4 regions of the Anaerostipes caccae L1-92 genome follow, and region 4 is predicted to be linked to each of the others. Evidence: predicted binding sites of a transcription regulator. Region 4 holds the regulator's gene; each other region holds the start of a gene.
What was found. The regulator Rex, encoded in region 4, represses fermentation and respiration genes when NADH is low (regulators of the CRP and FNR family bind a similar motif). The targets are predictions, from matches to a motif close to ATTGTTAANTANTTAACAAT.

Region 1 (7,727 bases), 620 kb from region 4:
TCTACGCCTCCGTTGAAGAAGAAGGTAACGTGTGCATACTTCTCTGTCTCGGCCAGACGAAGCTGTTTTAACCCCTGTTCTGCCAGGAATTCACCAAATGTATTCTTAATCTCTACTTTGTGGAATGCCACCAGCTTATTTGGAATTGTAGCATCGTATTCTGTAAAGCATACATAAGTTGTCTTAAAGTAACCATTTGGACGCTCAAAGCTGTCAAATTTGTCATCACAGATTGCCCTGGTGATTTCTCTTGCCCGGTCCGGGCGGAAGTTAAAGAAGATGACAGAATCATTTTCTTTGATCGTGGCAGTCGGTTCTCCATTTTCAGTAATAACAGTCGGCAGAACGAACTCATCGTTCACTTCTTCTTTGTAGGAATCTGCGATGGCATCCACGGCGGAGTCTTTCATTACACCTTCTCCCATGACAAGAGCTTTGTATGCTTTCTCCACACGGTCCCAGCGATTGTCACGGTCCATTGCATAGTAACGTCCGGAGACAGTGGCAACCTTTCCTACACCGATCTCTTTCATCTTTGCTTCCAGCTCTTCTACAAATCCTTTTCCGGAAGTAGGTGCTGTATCACGTCCGTCTAAGAATGCATGTACATAGACTTTTTCAATATTATTTCTCTTTGCGAGTTCTAATAATCCATACAGATGTGTATTGTGGCTATGTACCCCGCCATCAGATACTAATCCCATTGCATGAAGTGCACTTCCATTCTTCTTACAGTTTTCTACTGCCTGGAGCAGCGCTTCGTTCTCAAAGAAATCTCCATCCTGGATCTCTTTTGTGATTCTTGTCAGCTCCTGATATACGATTCTTCCGGCACCCATATTCAAGTGTCCCACTTCAGAATTTCCCATCTGCCCTTCCGGAAGGCCTACTGCCATGCCGGATGCATTTCCCGGAACAAACGGGCATGTCTTCATCAGTTCGTCCATGACCGGTGTATTGGCTGCCGCAATCGCGTTGCCTTCTTTCTTATCATTCAATCCGTAACCATCTAAAATCATTAAAACGGTAGGTTTCTTGCTCATTATAATCTCCTTTATCTTCATTGGCTGTCAATTTATAATCCGTTAATATTATAACGATTATTTTTTATAAATTCAATAACAGATTGAATCTGACTATAGACTATTTTATCCCAGCTATTATTTTTCCACTCTTTAAATTCATCCCGTAAGCATTGTCTCTGGAGCGATTACCATCCCCTTTAAACATCAGAATATCATAAGACGGATAAATAGGATCTCTGCTGCAGTTTAAAACAGAATTGCTCCCCATCTTCTGCAGTTCAGCACTTGTCACATAAACAAGAAGAGGATAATATTTACTTCCTGAGCCGTTATTCGCAGTTCTCCTCAGATATACAACGCTGCTTCTCACTTGTATAAAACGATTATTTGTCAATGTCAGCTTTTTGACGCCTCCTCCTGCTACACCGTGTTTTGCCGTATTCGTATTTCTTTTATTTTTCATACCAATTTTTGAAAACTGATTTGAATCTATCGTCGTATTTTCCCAATTCATCATAAAGACAGCATTATCGTAAATATTTTTAAACTGATTATTTCTAATCTGTATGTTCTGATGATAAACATTTACCGAAGACTTCGAATATTTTCCTTTTTTGTCTTTCTTTTGTGAATATTTATGCGTTCCGATTGCACGATTCACTCCGTCAAATACATTATTAGTGATCATGACATTTACATTCGGAGTCTGGTCTTTTTTGCTCCACTTAAGTGTAAATCCACCGGTGGCTTTATCTGGTGTATCGATATTAATTGCTTCTTTATTGTATGCAGAACTCCTTGTACTGGATTTAGCAGAAAGAAATCTGTTATCTTTTACTGTTACATTTTTCACTCCGGCGATCTCAATATAATGTCCTCCATTCTGTCCCTTGAAGGTTATATTTTGAAAAGTCACATTCTGATTATGTGAACCAGATACTCCATGTGCCCCCTTTATATAAGATAAATCGATAACCGACTTACTTCCGTGACCTATAAATTTAATATTTTTGGGCCCGTTAAACTTTTTATATGCATTTGTTTTATTTCTGTTTTTATAGGAACAGAGCAAAAACATATTTTTCGTAGGCTTATAATTGCTTTTACCTTTGTTTATTTTCTTTAGTACTGCACCTTCTTTAAGTTCTATTGTTGTATTCGATGGTACAAAGAGAGTCGAACAGATCTTATATGTCCCCTTTTTCAGAACCAGTCTGCCACCTCCTTTTTGCAGTTTCTTTAAATAATATTGTATCTGAAGAGAATTCCTGGTGTTTTTATTGTAGGCAGAAGATTTTTTAACGGACTTTGGAATTTTATTTGGGCTGATTGTATAAGTCTTTCCCTTTGCTTCAACTTTCTTGACATAAATTGAAGGACAACTAAATAAGCCTGCCATCAAAAAAAATGTCATTATTATATATCTCTTTTTCATAATCTTACTCCCCTTTTCTCTAAACCAATTTAAAGCAAAAAGCTGCTGCAAATAATTTCTGCAGCAGCTTTATCTCTCTACTTATAATTTACGATCTTACCAAAGTCCGGTTTTAAAGAAGCTCCTCCGACTAATCCTCCGTCGATGTCGTCCTGTGCGAATAATTCCGGTGCGCTTGCAGCAGACACTGAACCGCCGTACTGGATGCGGATGGCGTCAGCAGTAGCCTGATCATACACTTCTGCGATACACTCACGGATCGCTTTACAAACTTCCTGAGCCTGCTCTGTTGTTGCAACTTTTCCTGTACCGATTGCCCAGATTGGCTCGTAAGCGATAACAGCAGTCTTTGCCTGATCTGCAGTCACACCCTGGAATGCAATCTTGATCTGCTGGCGAACAAAGTCAATGGTTACGCCCTGTTCTCTCTGAGCAAGAGTTTCTCCGCAGCAAACGATCGGAGTGATTCCGTGTTCAAAAGCTTTTAAAACTTTTTTATTAACCGTCTCATCTGTCTCAGCGAAATATTCTCTTCTCTCTGAATGTCCGATGATGACATATTTTACACCTAAGTCCGTCAGCATGTTTGGAGCGATCTCTCCTGTGTAAGCACCGCTCTCTTCATAGTACATGTTCTCAGCACCGATGTTGATGTTGCTTCCTTTTGCAGCTTCGATCGCTGCCGGAATACAGATTGCCGGTACGCAGAATACTACATCAGATGTTTCACTCGCTACCAATGGCTTTAATTCATTTACTAAAGCTACTGTCTCGCTAGGTGTTTTGTTCATTTTCCAGTTTCCTGCTACGATTGTTTTACGCATAATGGTATACCCTCCGATTACTTTCCTTGATAGTTAAAAAGCTTATTTATCATTTGCCGCTGCAACACCCGGTAATTCTTTTCCTTCCAGGAATTCCAGAGATGCTCCGCCGCCTGTGGAAATATGTGTCATCTTATCACCGAAACCAAGCTGGTTTACTGCTGCTGCGGAATCTCCTCCGCCGATGATCGTTGTAGCATCAATCTCAGCCAGTGCCTCTGCAACTGCCACAGTTCCTGCCGCAAAGTTCGGCATCTCGAAACATCCCATAGGTCCGTTCCATACAACTGTCTTTGCATCTTTTAAGGCATCCGCAAATAATGCTCTTGTCTTCGGTCCGATGTCAAGTCCCTGCCATCCTGCTTCAATTCCGCCTCTCTCTACGGTCTTGATGTTGGCGTCATTGGAGAAGTCATCAGCAACTACGGTATCAACAGGGATCAGCAGGTTCACACCTTTTTCTTTTGCTTTATCCATCATTTCTTTTGCATAGTCTAAGTAGTCAGCTTCCAGTAAGGAATCTCCGACTTCTTCTCCCAATGCTTTCATGAATGTATAAGCCATACCGCCGCCAATGATCAGTGTATCAACCTTGTCTAAAAGATTGTTGATAACAGAAATTTTAGAGGAAACCTTGGCTCCTCCTAAAATCGCTACCATAGGGCGTTCCGGATTGTTGACTGCATTTCCTAAGAAATCGATCTCTTTCTGCATTAAGTATCCTACAACTGCAGTGTCTACGAACTGTGTAACTCCCACGTTAGAACAGTGAGCTCTGTGAGCAGTTCCAAAAGCATCATTTACAAATACATCGCAGAGGCCTGCAAGTTCTTTGCTGAATTCTTCCCCATTCTTTGTCTCTTCTGCTCTGTAACGTGTATTCTGGAGTAAAATGACATCTCCGTCCTGCATTGCATCTGCCGCTGCTTTCGCATTCGGTCCTACAACGTTATCGTCTGCTGCAAACTTTACTTCCTGACCTAATAACTCACTCAAACGTGCTGCTACCGGTGCAAGAGATAATTCCGGTTTTGGCTCTCCTTTCGGCTTTCCTAAATGAGAGCAGAGAATGAGTTTTCCGCCGTCTGCGATTAACTTCTTTAATGTAGGAAGGGCCGCAACCAAACGGTTTTCATCTGTGATCTTCCCGTCCTGAAGCGGAACGTTGAAGTCACAGCGCACTAAGACTTTCTTTCCTTTTACGTTGATATCATCTACTGATTTTTTGTTTAACATGTTCTTTCCTCCTGGGATTTCTTATAGGATTAAATCGAATGCCTATCCTGTCGGATCGCTTTCTTAAAATACAAGAAACGGGTCCGGTCCAAAAAGACCGGACCCGTTTGAGTCTTTATAACTGCACTGAATCGCGAAGCTTGTCCGCATCCACAGTGCTGATAATTATGCTAATTCTGCAAAGTATTTGATTGTTCTTACCATCTGGCTTGTGTAAGAGTTTTCATTGTCATACCAAGAAACAACCTGAACTTCGTATAATCCGTCACCAACTTCAGTAACCATTGTCTGAGTTGCATCGAATAATGAACCATATTTGATTCCGATGATGTCAGAAGATACTAATTCTTCTTCTGTATATCCGAAAGACTCTGTAGCTGCTGCTTTCATAGCTGCGTTGATTCCTTCTACAGTTACATTGTCACCTTTAACAACTGCTGTTAAAAGTGTTGTAGATCCTGTAGGAACCGGTACACGCTGAGCAGATCCGATTAATTTTCCGTTTAATTCCGGAATAACTAATCCGATAGCTTTTGCAGCTCCTGTAGAGTTAGGAACGATGTTCACTGCAGCTGCACGTGCTCTTCTTAAGTCACCTTTTCTCTGAGGTCCGTCAAGAGTCATCTGATCTCCTGTGTAAGCATGTACTGTTAACATGATACCAGACTGGATTGCTGCATACTTGTTAAGTGCATCAGCCATAGGTGCTAAGCAGTTTGTTGTACAAGAAGCTGCTGAGATGACTGTATCTTCTTTTGTCAGTGTATCATGGTTTACATTGTATACGATAGTTGGAAGATCGTTTCCAGCCGGTGCAGAAATAACAACCTTTTTAGCTCCTGCCTGAACGTGTGCAGATGCTTTGTCTTTAGATGTGTAGAATCCTGTACATTCTAATACAACGTCTACGTCTAATTCTCCCCAAGGAAGTTTTGTTGCGTCTGCTTCTGCATAGATTTCGATTTCTTTTCCGTCTACTACGATAGAAGATTCTTTTGCTTCTACTTTGTCGCCTAATGCGTATCTTCCCTGTGCAGAATCATACTTTAATAAGTGTGCTAACATCTTAGGATTTGTTAAATCGTTGATTGCTACAACTTCATAACCTTCAGCTCCGAACATCTGTCTGAATGCAAGACGTCCAATACGTCCAAATCCATTAATCGCTACTTTTACTGCCATCTCAATTCCTCCTAAGTCTTGAATGAATAATTTAATGTTGTCTGTCAATTGTCAATCTATTGACAAACTTCCTTTTTATTTTAAACAATATGTCCAAAAATATCAAGTCTATTTTAGCATTTCTCTCATGTATACAAAATCATATCTTTGTACAAGATTACCAAAAGCTTTATTTCTCATTCTCATCAATGATATAATTGGCAATATTGTCTGCATAGTCAGAAATACGCTCCAGACTTGTCATCATATCAATATAGATCACACCAGCCTCCGGCAGGCAGGATTCCCGTTCCAGCCGTTTAATATGCTGTTTCCGGTACTGTTTTTCTATTCTGTCTACTTCTTCCTCTCCCTGAATGGCCTGTTTTGCAATTTCCACATCATCTTTCTCAATCGCTCTGATGGCATAATCAAATGTTTTAATGACCTGTGCCGTCATTTTGTGCAATTCGTCCTTTGCCAGATCAGAAAATGCAATTTTGTCGTCATGCTTCGTCTGCATAAATTCAGCAATATTCTCTACGTGATCTCCCGCTCTTTCAATATCCGATATAGTGTAGAATAAATCCGTGACAATTTTACTCTGTTTCTCCGTCAGCGCCAGATTGCTGATCTTCACAAGATATCCGGTGATCATAGTTTCTAAATGATTGATGACCTTTTCATCCCTGAACACCTTGTCCAGCTGTTTCTCACTCGGCTGCGGATTCATAGCTTCCTTTGTAACACGCTTCATATTCTTCAGAACGATGTCACCCATGCGCACTACTTCTTTGACTGCGTTTTCCACCGCAAAAGAAGGAGTTTCTAAGATACGCGGATCCAGGTGGCGCAGCACCATCTCTTCTACTTCCTCGTCTTCCTCATCTTCCGGCTCTTCATGGATAATCAGTCCTGACAGTTTCACCAATACATTGGCGAACGGGAACAGCAGTACGGTAACTGATACATTGAAGATAGAATGGAAAATAGAGATCTCCGTACTCGAAATATGCTGCATGGCCAAATGGTCAAACACGCCGAAGAAAATGGTCATGATAATTCCATAGATAGCAGCTCCGATGATGTTAAAAGATAAATGGATCACCGCCGCCCTTTTTGCGGTTTTATTTGCTCCCGCACTGGATAAAAGAGCCGTGATACATGTACCGATATTCTGCCCCAGCGTAATAAAAACGGCGGAGCGCCAGTTTACAATGCCCTTCATGGCAAGTGTCTGGAGAATACCCACGGATGCGGAAGAACTCTGAATGATCGCTGTAACGACAGCTCCTACAAGAATTCCTAAAATAGGATTCCCCCCGAGAACTTCAAAAGCCTTTGCGAAAATAGGGCTGCTCTGATATACCCCGATGGAACTGGACATAAAAGAGAGTCCGATGAAGAGAACACCGAAACCTACGGCAATCTCTGCCTTCTGGTTTAACTTTTGTTTATTTGAAAAAGTTACAATAAATGCTCCGATGGCTAAAATCAGCGGTGCAAAAAATTCAGGTTTCAGCGCCCCTGCCCATTCATTTGCCGATACAAGCCATGCGGTGATCGTAGTTCCGACGTTCGCACCCATAATAACGCCTGCTGCCTGGGTAAGGTTCATGATGCCTGCATTCACAAAACCTACGACCATAACGGTAGTTGCCGAACTGCTCTGGATGATGGCAGTGACCAAAGCTCCCACTAAAACTCCTAAGAAGCGGTTGTTGGTCAGATATCCCAGCAGCTGCCGCATCTTATTGCCGGCAGTCTTCTGCAGTCCGTCCGCCATCACATTCATTCCATAGAGAAACATACCTAATCCGCCGGCAAAGGCAAACAGGTTCCCCAGATGATCTAATGTACTCATTTTTTTTCCTCCTGTATTAAACATCTTTAGTTTAACATAAGGTAATTGTTCATTTAAAGTAAAACTTTTGTAACTTATCTGATTTTCATGTATTTTTTTTAATAATTATATATAATAAGATTAAAACCAATCATATTTTTAAATATAAAGGAGACGCCATGATTCATTCAGACTTTCATTTA
Region 2 (7,727 bases), 1.7 Mb from region 4:
ATAAAAAAGAAATATCAGAAAGAGATCCCGCCGGATATCAAATTCCTTCTGGAAATGTACTGCCGGGGATCGATCGCCATGACGGTTCAGTGGGTAACCGGCGGAATGAAGCGGAGCACGGAAGACATGGCAGAGCTTCTGGTCAGGGCTCTGCCTCCGGAACTTGCAGAACTTTTGAATGACTTTAAAAAGTAACACTTTTAGGGAAGTGTCACTTTTTTGACATTATGGGAAATGTGTCACTTGTCCGCCTGTTCCGCCCGGAGGTAAACTGATAATGAAAGAATCACGATAAATTAAAGGTATCTCAAGGAGGTTGTTATGGCAAAGCGTATTGTATTGAATGAAACGTCCTATCACGGAAAAGGTGCGGTCCGGGAAATCGCAGCAGAAGTCGGAGCAAGAGGCTTCAAAAAGGCATTCATCTGTTCGGACCCTGACCTGGTAAAGTTCGGCGTTACAAAGAAAGTAACAGACGTGTTGGATGAGGCGGGATGCGAATATGAGGTTTACTCCAACATTAAACCAAATCCTACGATCGAAAACGTTCAGACAGGTGTGGCTGCATTTAAGGAGTCAGGTGCAGATTATCTGATCGCCATTGGAGGCGGATCGTCTATGGATACTTCCAAGGCTGTCGGAATCATCATTGCAAATCCGGAATTTGAAGATGTGCGGAGTCTGGAAGGCGTGGCGCCAACTAAGAATCCGTCTGTTCCAATCATCGCAGTTCCGACGACCGCGGGAACCGCAGCTGAGGTTACGATCAACTATGTCATCACAGATGTGGAAAAGAGACGCAAATTCGTCTGTGTAGACACCCATGATATCCCGGTCATTGCCGTCATCGATCCGGATATGATGTCCTCTATGCCGAAGGGCCTGACTGCCGCAACCGGAATGGATGCCCTTACCCATGCGATCGAAGGATATACTACAAAAGATGCATGGGAAATGACAGACATGTTTCATCTGAAAGCGATTGAACTGATCGCACAGAATCTGCGGGGTGCAGTGGAAAATACAGAAGAGGGCAGAGAGGGAATGGCTCTCGGACAGTATGTGGCAGGAATGGGATTCTCAAATGTAGGACTGGGAATCGTACACTCCATGGCTCATTCACTGGGAGCAGTCTATGATACACCGCACGGTGTTGCAAATGCCATTCTTCTTCCGGCTGTCATGGAATACAACGCTGATGCCACAGGGGATAAATATAAGTACATCGCCAAGGCCATGGGTGTGGAAGGCACAGAAGATATGAGTCAGGAAGAATATAGGAAGGCTGCCGTGGACGCGGTGAGACAGCTCTCCATCGATGTGGGAATTCCACAGGATCTGAAAGAAATCGTCAAAGAAGAGGACATTCAGTTCCTTTCAGAGTCAGCGGCCGCAGATGCGTGTGCACCTGGAAATCCAAAGGATGCAAGTTTAGAAGATATTATTGCAATCTATAAATCTTTGCTGTAAGAATTTACGTAAACGAAATGAAAGGACTGGCACACGGAAAAAGTGCGCCAGTCCTTTTTGCAGGATTATTTGCCGTTTTGAAGTTTATCAAAGAAATCTTTTGTCTTCAGAGAAAAAGAACATTTTTCTACCTCGGCATTTGTCAGAAAATCTGTATAAACCCCGTAGACACCGAGTTTCATATATTCTTTGGCTTCATATACACTGTTGACAGTATGTGTGAAAGAATACAGGCCTGCGTCACTTAGAAGCTTCATCCGGTAATCATTGACACTGCTCACAGGGACAGTGACAGCTTCAATGCCGTTGGAAGTGCAGAACCTGATCATTTTGCTGAACGCCACATCCGTCTGCTGATAAGTGGTATAAAGGAAGTGACGGAACGGATGAACCTGTTTTATGGCGTGATACATTGGCTGATTGTAAATCTGTACGATTAACCGGTCCAGAAGGTATTCTTTCTTCATTTCTTTTGCTGTCTTTACAATGACAGAGAAATCATTTTTTGCGGCTGCGGCATCACTGTCTTTGGTGTCTGTTATAATATATGTATCGGGATATTTGTCCATCAGTTCAAAGAGTTCTTTCAATGAGACAGAAGTGTATTTGCCGTACAGCTTAATATTTTTAAACTTTGCATAGGAAACAGGTTTGCCGCCCTTGCTCTTCGGATCACTCAGGTCTTTTCCCCAATAATGCCTTGCGACCATGACATGATCCGTAGTCTGCATCAGGTCAGCTTCAAAAACCCTGAAACCATTTTGATAGGAATTTAAAAACGCATCTTTGGAGTTCGTATACTCCTTACCATCGATCTCTCCAAGAGCATGTGCAACCGCACGGTAGTCATACCACTGCTTTGACTCCTTCTTTGTCTGTGCGGAAGCTTTTTTATGATCAGACTGCTGTTTGACTTCATTTGCGGCATTCACATTTTGCTGCCGGCCCTGATAAAAACGGAACCCAGAAAAGAGTATGCTTCCAAGGAGGGCAAGAAAAGCAAGGCGCAGGGTGACCCGTTCAAATACTGCTCGGATATATTTAGGCTGATGTTTTGCTTTTTTAACGGCATTTTTGATGGATTTTGTTTTTATCTTTTTATTGTTCAGCATGAAACCTTCCTTTGTAAAAAAGACGTAATATAATTGTAACAATTATGTTAAAAATCATTATAACATAGGAAGACCAAAAAATCAAAAGCATATCAGCAGTCTGTGTGACAAAGTTTTAACATTCAACGGTGGATTTTGAAAGGAACTTCATGGTATAGTAAATGTATTGACGCTGGTTAACTTTTCAAATGATTCATAAGAATCAAAGGATTCAAGGAGGAAATTACTATGGCAAGTATCATTGCAAGTCCAAGCCGTTATATCCAGGGAAAAGGTGAGATGGAAAACCTTTGTACATATGCGGAAAACTACGGAACCAACCTTTTTGTTCTGACAAGTCCGTCAGGAAGAAAAAGAGTGGAGCCTTTCATCGCAAAAGGACAAAAAGATGCCAAGATTACATATGAAGCTTTTAACGGCGAGTGCTGTATGACAGAGATCAATCGTGTCATGGACATGTGTGAAAAGGCAGGAAGCGAAGTCATCGTGGGAATCGGCGGAGGAAAGATCCATGATACCGCAAAGGCAGTGGCTTATTACATGAAAAAGCCAGTCATCATTGTGCCGACCATTGCATCTACCGATGCGCCGTGCAGTGCACTGTCTGTGATCTATACGGATGACGGTGTATTTGAAAAGTACCTGTTTCTGCCGGCAAGCCCGAACATGGTGCTGGTGGACACCGATATTGTCAGCAAAGCTCCGGAACGCCTTTTAGTAGCCGGTATGGGAGATGCTCTGGCAACTTACTTTGAAGCGAGAGCCTGTCAGCAGTCTGACGCATCCAACTGTGTGGGAGGAAAGATCACACGCGCGGCCATGGCCCTGGCTGAACTTTGCTATGAAACTTTGATTGATGAGGGGATTGACGCGAAACTTGCTGTCCGTGAAAATATCTGCACGAAGGCAGTAGAACATATCATAGAGGCAAATACTTATCTTTCAGGAATCGGATTTGAGAGCGGCGGTCTGGCAGGGGCACATGCCATCCATAACGGCTTGACAGCAATTCCGGAAACCCATGAATTATACCACGGAGAAAAAGTAGCCTTCGGAACGCTGGTACAGCTGGTTCTGGAAGGGGCGGATCAGGATGAGATTCAGGAAGTCCTCGGATTCTGTCAGGAAGCAGAACTCCCGACTACCCTTGCAGATTTGGGAATCAAGGAAGTAAAAGAAGAACAGATCATGGAAGTAGCACGCCTCGCATGCTCTCCGGACGACACTCTCGGCAACATGCCGTTTGAAGTGACACCGGAGGACGTATATGCGGCGATCATTGCGGCGGACGCACTGGGAAGATACTATTAAGATTCCTGTCTGCGGCACAGATGTCTTCCTGTGAGGAAGCAGACGGCACATAACAGAATAAGGACTGCGGCCATCAAAAGGGCGCAGTGAAGAAAGAAGGCATCCGGCAGGATGGTGATGACAGGGTCGAAAGCCTCATCGAAGATCCAGTAATCATTGGAGAAGGCCAGCTCGTGAAATGTCACGAAGGACTTGTCCCATCCGGCCGCCCAGACGAGAACTCCCAGAAGGAGCGGAAGCACGGCGGCAGAGACGGATGCCCTTTTTAAGAAACGGAAATCCTTTTTTTCCCGCTTCCATAAAAGGCCTGCAGGGATTATGATAAATGAGATGATACAGGCGTATTGAAGACCGGAGAAAATACGCTTCACATCCTGAAAGTGAATCTTTCCTTCCTCAGACATGGGAAGAGATGGAAACTTCAGGTCTTTTTTATAAAATACTGAATTATAGTCAATGAGCCGGTCATAGTTTTCTCTGATCTGTTGTTCAGAGAGTCCGGATTCCCGGCTGATATGAAGAAGTTTTATATCGGCGTAGTAAAGAGGCCGGAAATTCAGTGTAAATATGACCGAAAATGATATCAGGAATATAGATAAAGAAACCGTAAGCAGAAATTGTTTCATGATGCACCGCCTTTCATGAAACCCATTATAACACAAGGAAGTACCATGATAGCGATTATTTCACCTGCAAAAAACATGAAAGTCAGGAAAGAAAAACAGCGAAGGCTGACACATCCTGTGTTTTCAGAAAAGACAGGACAGATTTATGAAGAATTGAAAAAACTGAAGCCGTGGGAGATCGAATCTTTGATGAAGGTAAATGAAAAGATCGCCCTTCAGGCTTTTTTAGATATACAAAATTTTGAGAACGGGGACGGCAGTGCTGCTCTCATGACTTATGACGGCCTTGTATTCCAGAACGTGGGCGCAGGAGATTTTACCGGATGGGATATGAAATATGCCCAGAGGCATGTGAGAATCTTAAGTGGACTGTATGGGGTGCTGAAACCTTTGGATGCGATTCATCCGTACCGTCTGGAGATGGGCTGCAAAGTAAAAACAGCAGGACAGGGTCTGTATCAATTTTGGGGAGATGCGATTTATAAGGAACTTTATAAGGAACAGGATCTGATCCTGAATCTGGCTTCTGAAGAGTATGCCAAAACCGTGAGAAAATATCTGGATGGGCCGGACCGTTTTGTGGATGTGGAGTTTCTCACCATGAGAAACGGAAAGCTCCGGACCATCGTGGCATGGGCCAAGATGGCCAGAGGTCAGATGATCCGCCATATTGTAAAGAACAGGATAGACCGGCCGGAGGATATCAAAGAGTTTGACTGGGACGGATATGAGTTTGAACCTTCCCTGTCTTCGGAATCCAAGTATGTATTTATCCGGCGGGAGACAAAGTTTTAGTTGACGATCAGGAATCCAAGGTTTAACAGCGCCGCAAACAGGCACCAGATAATGTACGGGATCAGAAGTAAAGCAGATTTTTTGCTGTACTTTCGGAATACATAGAACATCAGTACATTGAGCAGGTTCAGAGCCAGGATCCAGACAAAAGAGAAAAAAACCAGCCCGTATTCAAAGAAAATGATGGGCCAGAAGAACAGAAAGAAGGACACGGCGAGAAAAAGTTTGATTCCCTGTTTTTTCTCCTGTTCTGTGACGTCCGAGGTCAGCAGGGTGTAAAGGCTCAGACCGAGTAAAATATCGAGGATCAGCCATACGACGGAAAAGATCCACGGGGCAGGAACGAATGGAGGCTTATTCAGCTGACGGAAGACCTCATCCATCCGGGGTGTCAGGAGTCTGGAGAGCAGACTGACTAAAATGGGAAAAATGATGCAGAGTTTTAAAAGCTGCTTCTTTGATAATTGTTTCATAACACACACCTGGGGCTTTTTACATAGTCTATGCTGCAAGGGTTGTATATCTTGACAAAAAAAGATATTATAATGGGAAAAGGAGTGATATGAAATGGAATTAAAGTGTCCTAAAATATATAGAGACGGAAAATATTTGGCTTACGGCGGCAACCAGGAATGGTTCCCGGGCACGTTCCAGCGGCGTGCGGGATGCGGAAGCGTCACCGGCACGAATATCGCCGTCTGTGAAGGCTTATTTTCGCAAGAAGTAGAAAACTCAGAGTCCATACCCTATGAATCATATCTAGAACTCATGGAGGGCATGTATCAGTATATGACGCCCGGTTTCATGGGCTATCCGCTGATCGGAAAATTTAAGAAGGACTTTTTAAGCTTTGCATCCGGCAGAGGGAAAGAGCTGAAGGCTAAAAGTATGTTTCTGCCCAGAGATAAGCAGGGATGCCTGGAATTTATCAGGGAAGGGCTGTATCACGGACACCCTGTGGCGCTGCTGATCTGGAGGCATTCCAGAAAGGAATTCAGGGAAGATAACTGGCACTGGGTGACCATCACAGGATATGATGAGGAACGGGAGATTTTGATCTGGTCCAACTGCGGGGAACGGGAAGAGATCCCTGTGAAAGTCTTGCTGGATGACTCGGCCAGATATTATATCGGACTGGTCCGTTTTGAAGAAAAGAATTAAAGAGTTCCGATTTTTACAATTCATATGAAGAGAAAGAGAGTAAGCTGTAACCCATCAGCAGGAAACAAAGTAAATAAGAGAGATGGGAACAAAGGCGTTCACCGGAGATATATCCGGCGGACGCCTTTCTTTTATGAAAAGGAGTGATATGTATGGAGAGAACAAAAAAATTGGGACTCGGAAGTGCGGTATCCGTCTGTGTGGGATTGATCGTAGCCACCAGCTGTCTGCTTTCCCTCGGGCAGGGCATGGGTCTTGCAGGCAAAAATTTTATTATCGCACTGTTTGTCGTACTGATACTGAACGGGTTTTTGGCTTTAAGTTTTTCAGAGCTGCATTCCATGATGCCGAAAGCAGAAGGGGGCCTGGGACAGTACACTTTGGTGGGTTTAGGACCGGTGGCATCTATGGTATCTACGTTATCCGCTTATGTGATTGTTGATATTTTATCCGGTTCCGTAGAAATCGCCATGTGCGGAACGGTGCTGAATCAGATCTTTCTTCCCCAGATTCCGGCACCGGTGATCAGTGTGATCGTATTGGGGGTTCTGTCCTATGTAAACTATAAAGGAGTTGATTTTTTTGCCCGAATCCAGAACATTGTCGTATTCCTTCTGCTGGCATCTTTTCTGCTCATGGGTATCATAAGTTTTTTCCATCTGGGTACCGGCGAGATAGTGACGGCTGCACAGCAGACGAAGCCGCAGGTTACCGGGATCGGAGGAATCGTTTCTTTATCGGCGCTGGCTTTCTGGTTGTTTATCGGTATTGAATTCGTAATCCCGGTATCAAAGGATCTAAAGAACCCTAAAAGAGACGTACTTTTGGCTATGATTATTGGCAGTGTCGTCTTGTTCGGGGTGCAGGCACTGCTCGGTGTGGGAATGACACAGTATGTCACACTGCAGGAACTGGCATCGAATCCAATGCCCCATATGCTGTTTGCACAACGGTGCATGGGCCAGGCCGGTGTCTACTGGATGGGCATCGTGACACTGCTGGCAGGAATAAGTACAGTCAATACCGTTCTCGGAGGCATCCCGAATATTTTAAGCGGTATGGCCGAAAATGATTTGTTTCCGAAGGCTTTTCAGCAGAAAAACAAGTATGGGGTTCCGGCAGCAGGAATCGGCCTGCTGAGCGGAGGAATCACGGCATTGATTATCACTGGCTTTACCCAGTCCTCAGGGCTTACAAATATCATCCTTGCGGCATCCTGTTTCTGGCTGACTTCTTACATTATGGTCAACAT
Region 3 (7,727 bases), 370 kb from region 4:
TATACGCCTAAAGACTCATAGAGAGCCGGCATAGATTTCTTTAAAAACATTTCCACGAACTGCACCAATGCCGCAATGACAAGAATAAATGCGATCGTCTGAAGATATTCCAGATGAAACGGCACGAGTATGCCAGCATAAACGAAATAGGTAACCGCTGAGGCGATCGTGATGACGAAAATAACCGCAGCGCCCATTCCGCCGGCGGTCTCTACCTTCTTGGATACACCAAGGAAAGGACAAAGGCCTAAGAACTGGCTCAATACTACGTTATTAACTAATGCCGCACCGATTGCGACTAATAATAAATTTGACATTGTTCATCCCCCCTATTTGTCGTCCACACTGTTATCAAAAAACCGGCTTCCGCAGGCACCGTTTCCGCAGCTTGCACAGTCGCCGCATCCGGAAGCCTGAGACTCTCCTGCTTTTTTCGGTTTCTTGTTTCTTACCTTATTCTGAACTGCAACAAGGCAGGCCAGGACAAAGAATGCTCCGGGAGCCAGGATAAAGATCGTGATCGGCTCATAAGCAGCCGGCATGATCTTTGCGCCAAAGATCGTACCTGCACCGAGGAGTTCACGGAAGGCTCCGATCACAGTCAGTGCAACAGTAAATCCAAGGCCCATTCCGACACCGTCGAAGAAAGAGAGCACTGCCCCGTTCTTAGATGCAAAGGATTCTGCGCGTCCCAGGATAATACAGTTTACTACGATCAAAGGAATGTAGATTCCAAGGCTTGCATTCAGTGACGGCACATATCCCTGCAAAAGGAACTGCACTACAGTTACGAGAGATGCAATAATGACAATATAGCCCGGAATACGGACTCTGTCAGGTATAATATTTCTCATGAGTCCAATGATCAGATTGGAAAACATTAAAACGGCCGTAGTGGAAAGTCCCATTCCTGCCCCGTTGATGGCGGATGTGGTTACCGCGAGGGTAGGACACATACCGAGCATTAAGACGAAAGTAGGATTTTCTTTGACAATACCGTTGATCAAACGTTCTATCGGATTACTTTTCATCTCAATTACCTCCTTTCAATGTATCCATTAAAGCAACACAGCTGTTGACTCCGCTTGTCACCGCACGGCTGGTGATCGTAGCGCCGCTGATGGCATCGACCTTTGCGTCGTCACTCTTGCCGGAACCGTCTTTTACGACTTCAAACTGCTTTGCTTTTTTATTGTTAAAGTTGCTCTTGAACTCCTCTTCTTTTGCCTTCATACCAAGGCCCGCAGTCTCATTGATCGTCAGAGTCTCATATCCGTTGACCGTACCGTCATTTTTGACGCCGACAGAGAGAGTGATATCTCCGCCGTATCCGTCAGGGTTTGTCACGGAGAATACATATCCAAGACCTTTTCCGTCCTTATCTACTGCTTTGGCAATCTCACTGACCGTATTCTGGCCCAGATTCTTTGCCTTTAAAGCTTTGTTTATCTCTTTTTTATCAAGTTTCACTGCCTCAAAACGGTCTGCGTCTTTGAACACAGCCTTGTATGCTTCCTGTTTTGTCTTTTCTTCCTGCTTTGCAATCGGATCTTTGGTCACGTTGTAAACGAATCCAAGGATCAGTCCGGCAGCCAGAGTGATGATAAATAATTTAATACAGTCATTTACTAAACTTTTATTCATTGTCTTTGCCTCCTTTTGCCTTCACAATTCCAAACGGAGTCGGAACCGTAATCTTTTCAATCAGAGGAACAACCAGGTTCGCAATGATAATAGAGTAAGAAACTCCCTCTGCCATCGGTCCGAACAGTCGGAAAATACCGGTCAGCAGTCCGCAGAGGACGCCGAAGATGATCTTTCCTCTGGAAGTGATCGGTGAAGTTACATAGTCCGTTGCCATGAAGATCGCACCGAGCATCAAACCGCCGGAAAAAATCTCAGACGCCATGTAAGTGAGATCGAAGCCATGTCCTCCAAAAAGCAGTACGAAGACAGCCACCGTCGCCACATAGATGCATGGGATCAGCGGTGAGATCACTTTCTTTAATACCAGGTAGGCTCCTCCCAGGAGGAGAAGGACGGCGGATGTCTCTCCGATCGTTCCGGGGATGAATCCTGTAAAGACACTTCCCAGGTCTACACTCTTTCCCGCCTTCAGCAGTGCAAGAGGAGTCGCAGTGGTGACACCGTCATATGTAAATGTTGTCATTCTTGCCGCGAAAGAGATCATCAGAAAGCAGCGGGCTCCCAATGCCGGGTTCATAAAATTCTGTCCCAGGCCGCCGAAAACCTGTTTTACGACAATGATGGCAAACAGGCCGCCCAGCACCGGCATCCAGAAAGGAACACCTGCCGGCAGGTTCAGTGCAAGCAGGAGTCCGGTCACAGCCGCGCTCAGATCGCTTACCGATACTTTTTGTTTCATTAACTTCTGATATATATACTCAGCAGCCACACAGGTGACAATGGAGACCGCAATGGTCACAGCCGCAGATGCACCGAAGATATAGATACCAAAAACTGTGGCCGGGAGTAATGCAAGGATTACATCCAGCATAATGCTTTGTGTTGAGCTTTTGTCCCTTACGTGCGGGTTTGCTGAAACACGATATAATGTTTCGTTCATATGTACCTCTCCTTTACTTCTTTCTACGATTTGCCAAGACCTGTTTGCGTCCTGTCTTCATTGACTGTGCCAGGTTTCTCTTCGCCGGACAGATAAAAGAACAGCATCCGCATTCCACACACTCATCGCCATGGAGAGCTTCAAATGCTTCAAAGTTATTGTTATCTGCCAGTACGGACAGTCTTGCCGGCATTAACTTCTGAGGACAGACGCTGACACAGCGCCCGCAGTTGATACAGTTGCTCGGCTCTACGGCAGACACCGGGTCCTTTGTAAATGCCAGCAGAGAAGAAAATGTTTTGACTGCCGGAACATCAGTAGTAAACATAGCCATTCCCATCATCGGACCTCCGGAGATCACCTTTTCAGGCTGCCCCTTAAATCCGCCGGCTGCTTCGATCAGCTCGCTGACATTCGTTCCGGTGCGCACTAAAAGATTCTTCGGACTTTCTATGGCGTCTCCTGTCACTGTCACAACACGCTGAAATAAAGGTTTCCCTTCTTTTACTGCGTCCTTCACAGCAACAATTGTTGCCACGTTGTCCACAATACATCCTGCATCTGCCGGAAGCATGCTGGAATTGATGGCTCTTCCCGTTGTCGCATAGATCAGGGAACGCTCTGCTCCCTGCGGATATTTTGTCTTCAGCTCCGCAACCGAAATCCTAGCATCCCCTTTGACACAATCGCTGACTTTTGCAATGGCATCTTTTTTATTATCTTCCACTGCGATGATCCCTTTTGCTTTCGGGAATAAGTCCAGAACAATGTTCAGCCCTTCCACGAGGACTTCCGGAGTCTCCATCATGATCCTGTAATCTCCGGTTATGTAAGGCTCACACTCCGCACCATTGACAATGATGTACTCGATGGCACCCGGATCTTTCGGAGCCAGCTTCACATGAGTAGGGAAACCTGCCCCTCCGAGTCCGACGATTCCTGCGTCTTTGATCGCAGCGAGAACCTCGTCTCTGGTCATATCCTGATACGGCTTTGCCTGAAACTCCGCTTCTTTGAATTCTCCGTCGTTTTCTATTACAATCGCATTTACTTTTGCTCCGGCGGGAGTCACTCTCGGCTCAATCGCTTTCACCGTACCCGAAACAGAGCTGTAAATATTGGCTGACACAAAACCGCCTGCCTCTGCAACCTTCTGTCCCGCCAGTACCTGATCACCTTTTTGTACGATCGGTTTCGCAGGTGCCCCGATGTGCTGGCCCACAGGTAAAACAACATCTCCTTTCGGCAGATATTCGGTGATCGGGGAATTTTTTGCGTATTCTTTCCCGTCATCCGGATGAACTCCGCCGCTAAATGTAAACAATGCCATTTTTAAGCCTTCCTTTCTCTTTTCTTAAATTTCCATATCTTTAATGATAAATTGTTTAGCATGCAAAATCAACTTTCGACATTTTTTTCACAAACGAAATCCCACAAAATAACATACATCTCACTAAAATCTTTTCATTCTTTCACTTTATTCAACTTTTTGCACAGAAAAAGAAACAATGCCGGGTTCTATATGTGAATTAATTGTCAATCTAAAAGGAGTCCCCGATCCTGAGAACTCCCTCTTTGAAGTTTTATCTAATGCCTGATCTGTCCATTGCCATAAATAATAAATTTGGTAGTCGTCAGTGCATCGAGTCCCATAGGTCCCCTTGCGTGAATCTTTTGAGTGCTGATTCCGATCTCTGCACCAAAGCCGAACTCGAATCCGTCTGTGAACCTCGTGGAAGCATTCACATAGACCGCAGCCGCGTCGATCTTCTCCAGAAACTCCTGGGCATGAGAATAGGAATCTGTGATGATCGCCTCGGAATGTTTTGTGTTGTAGCGGTTGATATGTTCTACCGCCTCATCAAAGCTGTCCACAACCTTTATCGAGATAACAGCATCCAGATATTCCGTGCCCCAGTCTTCTTCCGCCGCTTTCATCACCCGGTCACTGACTGCCATGACTCTCTCGTCTCCTCTGACCTGCACTCCCTTTTGGAGCAGAGCCTCTACGATGGCCGGAAGATGGGTCTGTACAACATCTTTATGTATGACCAGAGACTCACATGTATTGCAGGTTCCGAGCCTTTGAGTCTTTGCGTTGACCACGATGTCGACAGCCATTTTTGGATCTGCATACTGATCGATGTAAGTGTGGCAGTTTCCGGTTCCCGTCTCAATCACGGGAACTGTGCTGTTTTTCACGACGCTCCGGATCAGTCCGGCTCCTCCTCTTGGAATAAGGACATCAATATATTCCGTCATCTGCATCATCTTTGTGGCAGTTTCACGGCTGGTATCTTCCAGGAGCTGGATGCTGAATACCGGCATCTTTTTCTTGTCTAAAGATTCCTGGAGAACTTTCGCAATCGCGAGATTGGAGTGAATGGCATCGCTTCCGCCGCGGAGCAGACAGGCGTTTCCTGTTTTAAAGCAGAGAGCAAACGCATCCGCAGTAACATTGGGCCGGGATTCATAGATGATTCCTACAACACCCAGAGGAACGACTTTCTTTCCGATCAGCAGTCCGCTTTTATTGGGCTTCATCTCAGTGACTGCCCCAATGGGATCTTCCAGATCCGCCACCTGTCTGAGTCCTTCTGCCATGCCTTCGATCCTGTCTACCGTCAGAGTCAGCCGGTCCACCAGTGCCTCTGACATCCCGCGCTCCATGGCAGCTTTCACGTCTTTCACATTCTCCGAAAGAATATAATTCTGATTTGTCACAAGCTGGTCTGCCGCTTCCCTGAGCAGCTCGTTTTTGTCATTCATGGATGCCTGCGCCAGAACGACCGACGCTTCTTTTGCCTGTCTTCCTAATTGTTCTAACATAACAACCTCCCTGCTATTTTATCTCAATGCTTTCCCTTTGGCTTCAGCGGAGTCACGCTTCCGTCCTCATTCTTTATGCTGATATGATTCAGCTGGCCGCGCAGATTTGCCCGGACAGACTGTATATATTCTTCTCGAAGCTTCTTCTGCTCCTTCTTTTCCTTCTCTGAAAGCCCGACGGACTTTTCCAGATGATATAATTCATTGATTCTTCTGATCTTGTCTTCGTTCATACTATTCCTTTCCAGTCTGAATTATGAGTTTAAATACGGACATTCCGTAAGATATTTCCGAAAATTAAAATGTTCTCTTTTATGGGCCAAGAAAAGCGTTCCGATCTCCCTGCCCCCTATAATCCTGTTTAAATCATTTAAATCTCTGCTGTTTGCTATGACCATATCGGCCCCGCAGTCTGTTACGATGTTTGCAGCCGCGATCTTTGTGGCCATGCCTCCGGTTCCTACCTTCGTCACAGCTCCTTTTGCCATATTTTCGATCTCTTCCGTGATCACGGGTACTTCTGAAATAAGTTTTGCTCTTTTATTTCTATGCGGGTCGTCTGTATATAATCCGTCGATATCTGTAAGAAGGATCAAAAGATCCCCTTCTACTACCGCAGTGACCACCGCAGATAAAGTGTCATTGTCTCCGAACTCAATCTCTTCCGTGGAGACGGTGTCGTTTTCGTTCACGATAGGAATAATGCCCAGACTCAGCAGCTGGTTAAATGTATTTCTCGCATTGAACCTGCGCATATCGTTCAGCATCGTCTCTTTTGTGATAAGGATCTGGGCTGAACCCTGATTGTACTCTGCAAACAGCTTTTGATAGATCATCATCAGCTGTCCCTGCCCCACGGCAGAGCAGGCCTGCTTCATCGGCAGGGATTCCGGGCGTTCCTTGAGTCCCAGTGCTTTAAACCCGACCCCGATGGCTCCGGACGATACTAAGATCACATCTTTTCCGCTGTTGTGAATGTCTGTCAGGACACGGACCAGCTTTTCAAGCCGGAATAAATTTAGCTGTCCTGTCTTCGGATGGATTAGGGAAGAAGTCCCTACTTTTACTACGATCCGCTTCTTATCTTTTAGTTTTTCTCTGTTTTCCATAATGCTGAAGTCCTGTCCTATTCCCGCTGATCCCCGGTCAGCGCAGTTTATGATTATTGTAGCCTCTTTCTCAAAAAAAATCAATGCATTATCACCGAAAAATCGACATCGTTAAAAACCCAGAAGAATCTGATGAAATCAGAATTCTTCTGGGTTTATCCTTAAACCTCAAGAAGGATTACCGTTTTGCTTTCCAGTGATGCTTTCACGTCGATGATTCTTTGATTACTGCTTCCCCGGAATCTTAAATTTAAATCCTTTTTTTCTTCCACAAAAGGTCCGTCCACTAAAACATCCAGATATTGAAGTACCTTAGGATCAAACTCCATGATCTCTTCAAACAGATAAGAAGAATACATCCAGATATTTTTTTCCGGACAGCGCTCTTTGAGCTTCCTCAGCAGTTCCCTGACCGGACGCCGGTTTTCAGGTTCCATGGGCTCTCCTCCGAGAATCGTTGCCCCGGCTATATGCTCTCCTGCGGTCAGTGTTAAGAATTCTTCTTCCGCCTGTTCATTCCATTCATGGCCGCCTTCAAAATCCCATGTCTCCGGATTAAAACAGCCCTTACACTTCCTCGTGCACCCCTGGACAAACAGGGAGGTCCTGATGCCGGTCCCGTTTGAAATGTCGGTCTTTCTGATCTGTGCGTACCGCATTTAGTTCACCTCTTGCACCTGATTATCCAAGTGGACAAACCGTTCTCCGATCTCCTGGGTACGCCCCTTGTTCCAGAAATTATCTCCCAGATATCCGCAGGTCCTGCGGCATACGTTTAAAGTCTTGTGGCTTCTGTTGCCGCAGTTTGGGCAGTACCACTCGTAGTTCTCATCCAGAAGAATTTCCCCGTCAAATCCGCATTCCTGACAGTAGTCTGACTTTGTATTGATCTCGGCGTACTGAATCGTATCGTACATATAGTCGATCAGAGCAGACAGCGCTTCCGGATTCTGATTCAGGTTCGTCACCTCCACGTAACTGATGGCCCCGCCGGAAGAAATGCTCTGGAATTTCGCTTCAAATCCAAGTTTTTCAAAAGCATCGATCGGTTCTGTCACGTTTACATGGTAAGAATTTGTAATGTAATCTTTATCCGTGATTCCTTCCACAACACCAAACCGTTTCTTTAAGCTTCTCGCAAATGTATAAGTCGTAGACTCTGCCGGAGTTCCGTACACGCTGAATCCGAGTCCGGACTCTGC
Region 4 (7,727 bases):
AGGAAAATCGTCAGTCCATGTTCCTTGAGTGAGGAGAGTATATTCCACACTTGGCGTCTGGCCCTCGCGTCCAGTCCGGTCGTCAGCTCGTCCAAAAAGACGACTTCAGGATTGGGTATGAGTGCGAGGATAATAAAAAGTCTCTGTCTTTCGCCGCCGGATAAATCTTTGATCTGGCTTTTTGCTTTTCCGGAAATTCCAAACTTTTGCAGTAATTTATCCGGATCTGCGGAATCCTGATAGAGGGAAGCGGTAACTTCACAAAGTTCCGAAACGGTGATATTATCCTGATAAGCCGCGTCCTGAAATTGGACTCCTACCTTTTGAAACAGCTGCTTTCTGGATGTCTGCGGATTCATTCCCAGAATGGATATTGTTCCGCTGTCTGACGTCTTTGTGCCTAAAATGCATTCAATCGTTGTACTCTTGCCTGCGCCATTGGCCCCGAGCAGGCCAAAAACCGTTCCGCGCTTTACGGACAGACTGATATTGTCTGCCGCAGGCGTTTTGTTGTAGGTTTTACATAATTTTTCTGCTTTGATCACTTCATTCATGAAGGATACCTCCTTGTTTTATTGTAAAAAAAGAATACCACCAACGGAAACATTGGTGGTAAAGTGGAGGGTTTAAGAAAATTGTTTTTTCATTCTTTTCAGTCTGTATATCATTTCCAAGGCATTATTCTCGGCTGTGAGCAGAGAAGTAATCAGTTTGTCGCACACCGCAATAATTTCGTCATCTTTATTGGGAGTATCCAAAACTTCTTTGATATCAATCCCGGGATTTTTTGACAGGTGCCCAAGCAGACGCAGAATGGATTCCAAAGAATAATTTGCACACCTCAAGGAGCGAATAATTTTGAGCCTCTGTATATCCTGACTCGTATATATGCGGTATCCATTCTGCCTGCGTTTTACAGTCAAAAGGCCGTTCATTTCCCAATTTCTCAGAGCATCCATAGAAATGCCGAGATACCGGGAGACTTCCCTGCGTTTCATGGGATGGGTATGCTCCTGTGATCCGCCGGCTAAAATTTCTGTTACGATTTCAACTGCCTCTTCGGCATTGGCGTGTTCCTTTCTGATCTGTGCCAGGTATTCTTCTGCCAGTACCAGAGCCCTGGAAAAATCACAGGATGCCGATGTTTTTACGATCTGAACAGCCTTTTTCCTCAGCCCGTTCTGCAGAACCTCCATTTGAAAAGCCAGACGGGCCAGCCGGAACTGTTCGATATGGAGATCGGTAAAAATACGGTATCCATTGTTCTGCCGTTTTGGTTTTGGGATCAGCCCCGCTTCTTCGTACAGCCGGACAGTATTGGGATGAATTCCTATGAGTTTTGCAACCTCAGATGTTTTATAAGTTTTCATGTAAAAACCTCCATTCATAGCTTTAGAATAACACAGATCAGAAGTATGGTGATATAGTGGAGGGTTTTGTGTTCCATGTACCAATGTTCTTACAGAATAAAAAATGACATTGGTTTGATGGTTTCCAATGTCATTTTTCGATTGATTTAATTAAATCCAATAAACTTCCGTGCTGCTTTGTAAGCTGCGATGACAACTTTCCGGCCTCCGTAGCCCGGGAGGTTGACGGCATTTCCAACAAGAGATCCCCGGATCTGACGGTATAGTTTTGTGTTTTTCGATTTCAGGTACTTCCAGAGTTCCTTCTTCATCTGAAGATGCTCCGGTATGCCGGATTTGATGGCAATGACAGATGATACCGTCATGATGATGCTCAGATAGTGTTTCATGTAGCGGTATAACGGCTTGTTTACCAGCTCAAAGCTGCTCATATAATCGATCATGGCTTTGGTGACAAAAAACTGCTGGTCGATCCGTTTGATCATATTGGCTTCATTGACAGACTGATCGTCCCTTCCGATGAAGTAGCGGTAAAAATTTACATCCAGATAGTAAATCGTCTTCACATATGGAAGCGGTTTGAAAACGTAAAGGTTGTCTACATAAAAAGTATGTTCCGGCAGGCACAGACGGCACTCATGGAGAAGAGAAGTACGGTAAATGACGGAATGCATGAGAATGTACTGACTCAGAGGAAATCGCTTTACATCATCCCAGGTAAAAATCTGTTCAACCGGGATCGTATGGCGGTAATGAATCACGGTTTTTCTCTTCACACCCTGTTTCTCATAGACATAGTTTGACATAAACATGTCTATAATGGTTCCCTGGCGGTAAAAGGTCTCTAATTGATTGAAGATTTCCTCATAGGCATGTTCGTTTACCCAGTCGTCACTGTCCACCACCTTAAAATAAATCCCTTTGGCATGAGCAATACCAGTGTTTACCGCACCGCCGTGGCCTTTGTTCTTTTGATGGATCGCCCGGCAGATACCGGGATATTTGTTTTCATATTCATCGGCGATCATGCCGGTATTGTCCGTGGAACCATCGTCTATGATGAGGATCTCAACTTTGTCTCCTCCGGTCAGCAATGTATCTATGCAGTGTCTCATATATTCCTGGGAATTATAACACGGCACAGCAAACGATATTAATTTCATTTTGTAACCTCCTAAAAATGGTACTTAGTCTATTATAACAAATTTTTGTAAAAATACCATGGCATTTTTACTCGGTTTCTTCTGACAGGGTCTCCCATTCTTCATAAAGGGTTTCCAGATGTTCCTCATTCCGGACTTTGGCAGCGGAGAGTTCCAGCAGCTTCTTTGTGTTGACTGCGTTCTCCGGCAGGCACATTTCTTCGTCAAGCTTTGTGCTTTCCGCTTCCAGTTCCTCGATTTCCTGTTCTATTTTTTTCAGGCGGTTTTCTCTTTTCCGACGCTTTGCGTCTTCTTCCTTTTGCTTCTGCCAGCTCAGCTTCGTATCGGATACAGACTCAGTTTCAGCGTTCTGTACCTTTTTCGTGCCTTCCTTCTCCTTTTCGATAAGATAGTGCTGGTAGTCGCCCGGATAAGAGTGCAGACCGTCTTTCGAAGAGAGTTCCAAAATTCTTGTGGCTGTCTTGTTGATAAAATAGCGGTCGTGAGACACGTAAAGAACCGTGCCTGTGTACTGGGACAGGGCGGATTCCAGGATTTCTTTGGAGTGAATGTCCAGGTGGTTGGTAGGCTCATCAAGAATCAGAAAATTGGCATGGGAAAGCATAAGTTTCGCAAGAGATACCCGTCCCTTTTCACCGCCGCTTAAGGAAGAAACAAGTTTAAAGACATCTTCTCCTTTAAAAAGGAAAGCAGCCAGTGTATTTCTGATTTTTGTGTTGGTCAGTTCCGGAAAGGAATCAGATATCTCCTCGAAGATTGTCTTATCCGGATGCAGGTTGTCCTGTGCCTGATCGTAATATCCGATGGAAACTTGGGAACCGAGCTTAATCAGTCCTTTGTTTTTGGCCATTTGTTTGCAGATGATTTTTAACATCGTAGTCTTGCCGGTTCCGTTGGCGCCGATCAATGCCACGCGCTCACCGCGGAATATTTCAAAATTTATATCGGAAAACAGCATATGCGGCCCGAAACTTTTTTCCAGATGTTCCACCGTTAAGACATCGTTTCCGCTGATCACCGACGGTTCGATGGCAAAGCGCATTTTTCCGTCGACTTCCACAGGCTTTTCGATCACATCAATTTTGTTCAGCATCTTTTCACGGCTCTCTGCCCGGCGGATGGATTTTTCCCGGTTAAATTGTTTTAGTTTTTCAATGACCGCCTTCTGGTGACGGATCTCCTGCTGCTGGTTTTCGTACTCCTTCAAGCGGATTGCCTTTACCTGATCCCTTTTTTTAATAAAAGAAGTGTAGTTGCCGTCAAAGAGCATCGCGTGCCCCGACTCAATCTCCATGACTTTGTTGACGATCTTGTCCAGGAAATACCGGTCATGGGAGACCAGGATGACAGCGCCCTCATAGTGGCTTAAATAGGTTTCCAGCCACTGGATCGAATCTACATCCAAATGGTTGGTAGGCTCATCCAGGAGAAGGATCTCTGGCTTCATCAGCAGGAGTTTTCCGAGAGCGACCCTTGTCTTTTGTCCTCCGGACAGAGTCTCGATTTTTTTTTGAAAGTCTTCCTCTTGAAACCCGAGTCCTTTTAAGATTCCTGTGATCTCACTTTTATAAGCAAAACCGTTTTTCTGTTCAAATAAATGAGTGGCCCTGGTGTATTCCTCCATCTTTTCTTCGAGCTCTGTGCCGCTTAAATGCTTCATCATATGCTCCAGAGAGCGGAGTTTTTTGTCCAGTTCGATCACATCCTGTTTTATGGTCAAAAGCTCTTCATAAATGGTGCGGGAAGAAGTATGGTCCTGATGCTGTGCGAGATAGCCGATATCGGCGTCCTTCTTTTTGTGGATCTCCCCGTCATCGGGTGTCATCTGATCCATGATGATCTTGAGCAGGGTGGACTTTCCGGCACCGTTTAAGCCGATGACGGCAAGCCGGTCCTTTTCATTGATATGAAAGGAAATTCCTTTCAGGACTTCCTGGTCGACAAATGTTTTATGTATATTCTGACAAGATAAAACCATAGTGCACTCCTTCAAAATTTCTAAGCTGTAAAAATTCTTTATAAGCATAACATAATTTCTGAAAAAACGCACTGAAAAGTTTGACAGATATTAGACAATCTTATATAATTTATTTAATTTGAGTAGTTAATAAAATAAGTGGGAGGGTAATAATGTCATCAATGGATAAGAATATATCACCGGCAGTTATAAAGAGATTACCTAGATATTACCGTTATTTGGGGGCTTTGAAAGCAAAAAATATTACGAGGATCTCATCCAAAGAGCTGAGCGAGAGGATGAAAGTAACTGCATCCCAGATCCGGCAGGACCTGAATAATTTTGGAGGTTTCGGGCAGCAGGGATACGGCTACAATGTAGAAAATCTTTACGTGGAGATCGGAAAGATTCTGGGACTTGACAAAAGCAATCAGATGATCATCGTCGGTGCCGGCAATCTGGGGCAGGCATTGGCCAATTATCAGGATTTTAACAATAACAGCATTGGTTTTCAGGTGATTGCGCTGTTCGATGTGAATCCGAAGCTGATCGGCATCACGGTGCACGGAGTGGAAGTGCACGATATTGACGATATGGAAGAGTTTATAAAGAATCATGAGATCAAGATTGCAGCCCTCACGCTTCCGCAGGACCAGGCGCCGAAGATTGCCAAAGATCTTGTATCGTGGGGCATCAAAGGATTTTGGAACTTTGCCCCTGTGGATCTCACGCTGCCGGACAGTGTGACCGTGGAGAATGTCCATTTGGCAGAAAGCCTCATGACGCTGACTTACAATATTCACAGCAGGGAAGACAGCGAAGGCGCGGAGTAAAGACGGGAGGAACGCCATGATTGTCGGTATAGGAACTGACCTGATAGAAATCGGGCGGGTACAGAAGATGGTGGAGAGAAAGAACCGCCTGAGCCGGATTTTTTCAGAAGAGGAACTGGCATGCGCAGGTTTAAACAGTACGACTCTTGCTGGTAATTTTGCAGTTAAAGAAGCCGTTTCCAAGGTATTTGGAACCGGCTTCTTCGGATTGGAGCCCTATGAGATCGGAGTGTTTCGGAATTCAAAAGGAGCACCTTATGTGAAACTCACAGGCAGAGCCGAAAAAATGGCATCAGATAGGAAGATTACGAAATTTCATGTGTCGGTTACGAACACAGGGGGGCTGGCACAGGCTTTTGTCATAGGAGAGTGTCTATGAAATATGTTTTAAAAAATCAGGAAATGCAGGATGTTGATAAGGAGACCATACAGAAGATAGGGATTCCTGGCCTGGTGCTGATGGAGAGGGCCAGCGAAAAAATTGCCCGAAGGCTCATGGAAACAGTCAGAAAAAATAACAGGATACTTTCTGTGGCAGGATGCGGAAATAACGGGGGAGATGCGCTGGCTGCGGCCAGAATCCTTCTGGAAGAAGGGTATTCAGTGGATTTTACAGTCGTAGGGGATCTGTCTCAGGCATCCGCAGACTTAAAGACGCAGTACGATATCCTTGCACGGCTTGGATATGAGCAAAAAGAAGAGATAGATTATGAGGATTATGACTGGATTTTGGAAGGACTGTTTGGCGTAGGCCTTTCCAGAGAGGTATCGGGGACATACCGTACTGCTGTGGAAAGGATTAATGGAAGCGGAGCTAAAGTCATGTCAGTCGATATTCCCTCCGGAATCAGCGGGGATACGGGAAAAGTCCTCGGATGCGCCGTAAAATCAGACGCTACGGTGACCTTCGGCGGTCCCAAGGCAGGACATCTGCTCTATCCGGGAAAAGAATATGCGGGCCGGCTGTATGTAGAAAAGATCGGTTTCTTTGATTCTGTTTTGAAGAAACATGCAGGGGGCTTCACATACGATAGGAAAGATTTAGAAAGACTTCCGGGCCGTTTTGCGGATTCTCACAAGGGCACCTATGGAAAAGTCCTGATCATAGCAGGAAATGAGACGATGTCTGGGGCTGCTTATTTTTCGGCAAAGAGTGCCCTGCGCATGGGCAGCGGACTGGTAAAGGTGATCTCCTGCGAAGCCAACCGTCCGATTCTGCAGTCCATGCTTCCGGAAGTGCTGTTCGGGACATATGAGGATGTAAAAGATGCCCTCGAATGGTGTGACTGTATCTTATTCGGACCCGGAATGGGAGTCTCAGAGCGGACCAAAGAATTATTAGAAGAAGTTTTACAGCGCGGAACGAAGCCTCTTTTGCTGGATGCGGACGGCCTGAATACGGTCAGCCGTTATGGAATGGAGATCGATCATCCGGGAGGGTGCGTTTTCACACCGCATCTTCTGGAAGCTGCAAGGCTCCTTGGAATATCCGCAGAGCAGGTGAAAGAAACTCTGACGGATGCGGGACAGAAGCTTTCGGACAGATTCCGCGCCACTGTTGTGCTGAAAGATGCGGCAACGCTTGTAGTGTCAGGCAGCCGGCCTGTTTATTATAACAGCAGCGGAAACAACGGAATGGCCACAGGGGGGAGCGGCGATGTCTTAAGCGGCATGATCGCAAGCCTCCTAGGGAGAGGCATGGAATGTTCTGAGGCTGCCGCCCTTGGTGTCTATATCCATGGGCTTGCAGGAGACCATGCCGCAGAAATTTCTGGACACAACAGCATGCTGGCATCAGACATCATTGAGTCAATCAGCAGTATTTTAGGAGGAATCAGCGATGAATCAGTATTATAGGGTATACGCAGCCATTGATCTGGATGCGGTCTGCCATAATATCAGTGAGATAAAAAAACTTGTGGGGCCGGATACAAAGATTATGCCGGTGATCAAAGCCGATGGCTACGGACACGGGGCGGTCCCGGTGGCGAAGGCATTGAATAAGATCGGCGTCGACGGTTTTGCGGTGGCGATCATTGAGGAAGGGATCGCTCTGAGAAAACAGGGAATCACAAAACCGATCCTAATTCTCGGATATACTTCGGAATATCAGTATGCTTCATTGATCCAGCATGAAATTGAACAGACGGTATTTTCTTATGAGATGGCGGAGGCGATCTCTAAATTTGCAGTTACAATGAAGAAGGAAGCCAGGATACATATCAAAGTGGATACCGGAATGAACCGGATTGGTTTTAAGCCCACGGAGGAATCGGTCGGGCAGGTACAGCGTATTCAAAAACTTCCTAATATTAAAATTCAGGGAATTTTTACGCACTTTGCATGTGCGGACGAGGAGGACAAGACATCGGCCAGATACCAGAAGGAACTGTTTGATCAGTTT

Region 1: the regulator Rex is predicted to act here: its motif matches at 5,750-5,769, upstream of gap (type I glyceraldehyde-3-phosphate dehydrogenase).
Region 2: the regulator Rex is predicted to act here: its motif matches at 2,686-2,705, upstream of ANCC_RS00905 (glycerol dehydrogenase).
Region 3: the regulator Rex is predicted to act here: its motif matches at 4,109-4,128, upstream of rsxC (electron transport complex subunit RsxC).

What each region holds. Positions count from the first base shown of each region.
Region 1 covers NZ_AP023027.1:1,396,600-1,404,326, reverse strand. Annotated here, with positions in the region: gene gpmI (2,3-bisphosphoglycerate-independent phosphoglycerate mutase) at 1-1,043, opposite strand, end outside; gene ANCC_RS06855 (glycoside hydrolase family protein) at 1,144-2,460, opposite strand; gene tpiA (triose-phosphate isomerase) at 2,538-3,287, opposite strand; gene ANCC_RS06845 (phosphoglycerate kinase) at 3,327-4,520, opposite strand; gene gap (type I glyceraldehyde-3-phosphate dehydrogenase) at 4,686-5,702, opposite strand; gene ANCC_RS06835 (Na/Pi cotransporter family protein) at 5,872-7,545, opposite strand; gene ANCC_RS06830 (histidinol-phosphatase HisJ family protein) at 7,704-7,727, shown strand, end outside.
Region 2 covers NZ_AP023027.1:169,200-176,926, forward strand. Annotated here, with positions in the region: gene ANCC_RS00890 (TetR/AcrR family transcriptional regulator) at 1-195, shown strand, start outside; gene fucO (lactaldehyde reductase) at 322-1,470, shown strand; gene ANCC_RS00900 (phosphatidylinositol-specific phospholipase C/glycerophosphodiester phosphodiesterase family protein) at 1,536-2,582, opposite strand; gene ANCC_RS00905 (glycerol dehydrogenase) at 2,811-3,893, shown strand; gene ANCC_RS00910 (TIGR01906 family membrane protein) at 3,890-4,519, opposite strand; gene yaaA (peroxide stress protein YaaA) at 4,565-5,314, shown strand; gene ANCC_RS00920 (TspO/MBR family protein) at 5,311-5,787, opposite strand; gene ANCC_RS00925 (hypothetical protein) at 5,882-6,475, shown strand; gene ANCC_RS00930 (APC family permease) at 6,628-7,727, shown strand, end outside.
Region 3 covers NZ_AP023027.1:1,644,807-1,652,533, reverse strand. Annotated here, with positions in the region: gene rsxA (electron transport complex subunit RsxA) at 1-317, opposite strand, end outside; gene rsxE (electron transport complex subunit RsxE) at 330-1,031, opposite strand; gene ANCC_RS08100 (RnfABCDGE type electron transport complex subunit G) at 1,033-1,644, opposite strand; gene ANCC_RS08095 (RnfABCDGE type electron transport complex subunit D) at 1,637-2,587, opposite strand; gene rsxC (electron transport complex subunit RsxC) at 2,601-3,917, opposite strand; gene ANCC_RS08085 (glutamate-5-semialdehyde dehydrogenase) at 4,175-5,416, opposite strand; gene ANCC_RS08080 (DUF896 domain-containing protein) at 5,440-5,649, opposite strand; gene proB (glutamate 5-kinase) at 5,671-6,525, opposite strand; gene nrdG (anaerobic ribonucleoside-triphosphate reductase activating protein) at 6,687-7,184, opposite strand; gene nrdD (anaerobic ribonucleoside-triphosphate reductase) at 7,185-7,727, opposite strand, start outside.
Region 4 covers NZ_AP023027.1:2,016,448-2,024,174, reverse strand. Annotated here, with positions in the region: gene ANCC_RS09955 (ABC transporter ATP-binding protein) at 1-554, opposite strand, end outside; gene ANCC_RS09950 (MerR family transcriptional regulator) at 627-1,370, opposite strand; gene ANCC_RS09945 (glycosyltransferase family 2 protein) at 1,517-2,533, opposite strand; gene ANCC_RS09940 (ABC-F family ATP-binding cassette domain-containing protein) at 2,601-4,511, opposite strand; gene ANCC_RS09935 (redox-sensing transcriptional repressor Rex) at 4,664-5,323, shown strand; gene acpS (holo-ACP synthase) at 5,340-5,702, shown strand; gene ANCC_RS09925 (bifunctional ADP-dependent NAD(P)H-hydrate dehydratase/NAD(P)H-hydrate epimerase) at 5,699-7,180, shown strand; gene alr (alanine racemase) at 7,164-7,727, shown strand, end outside.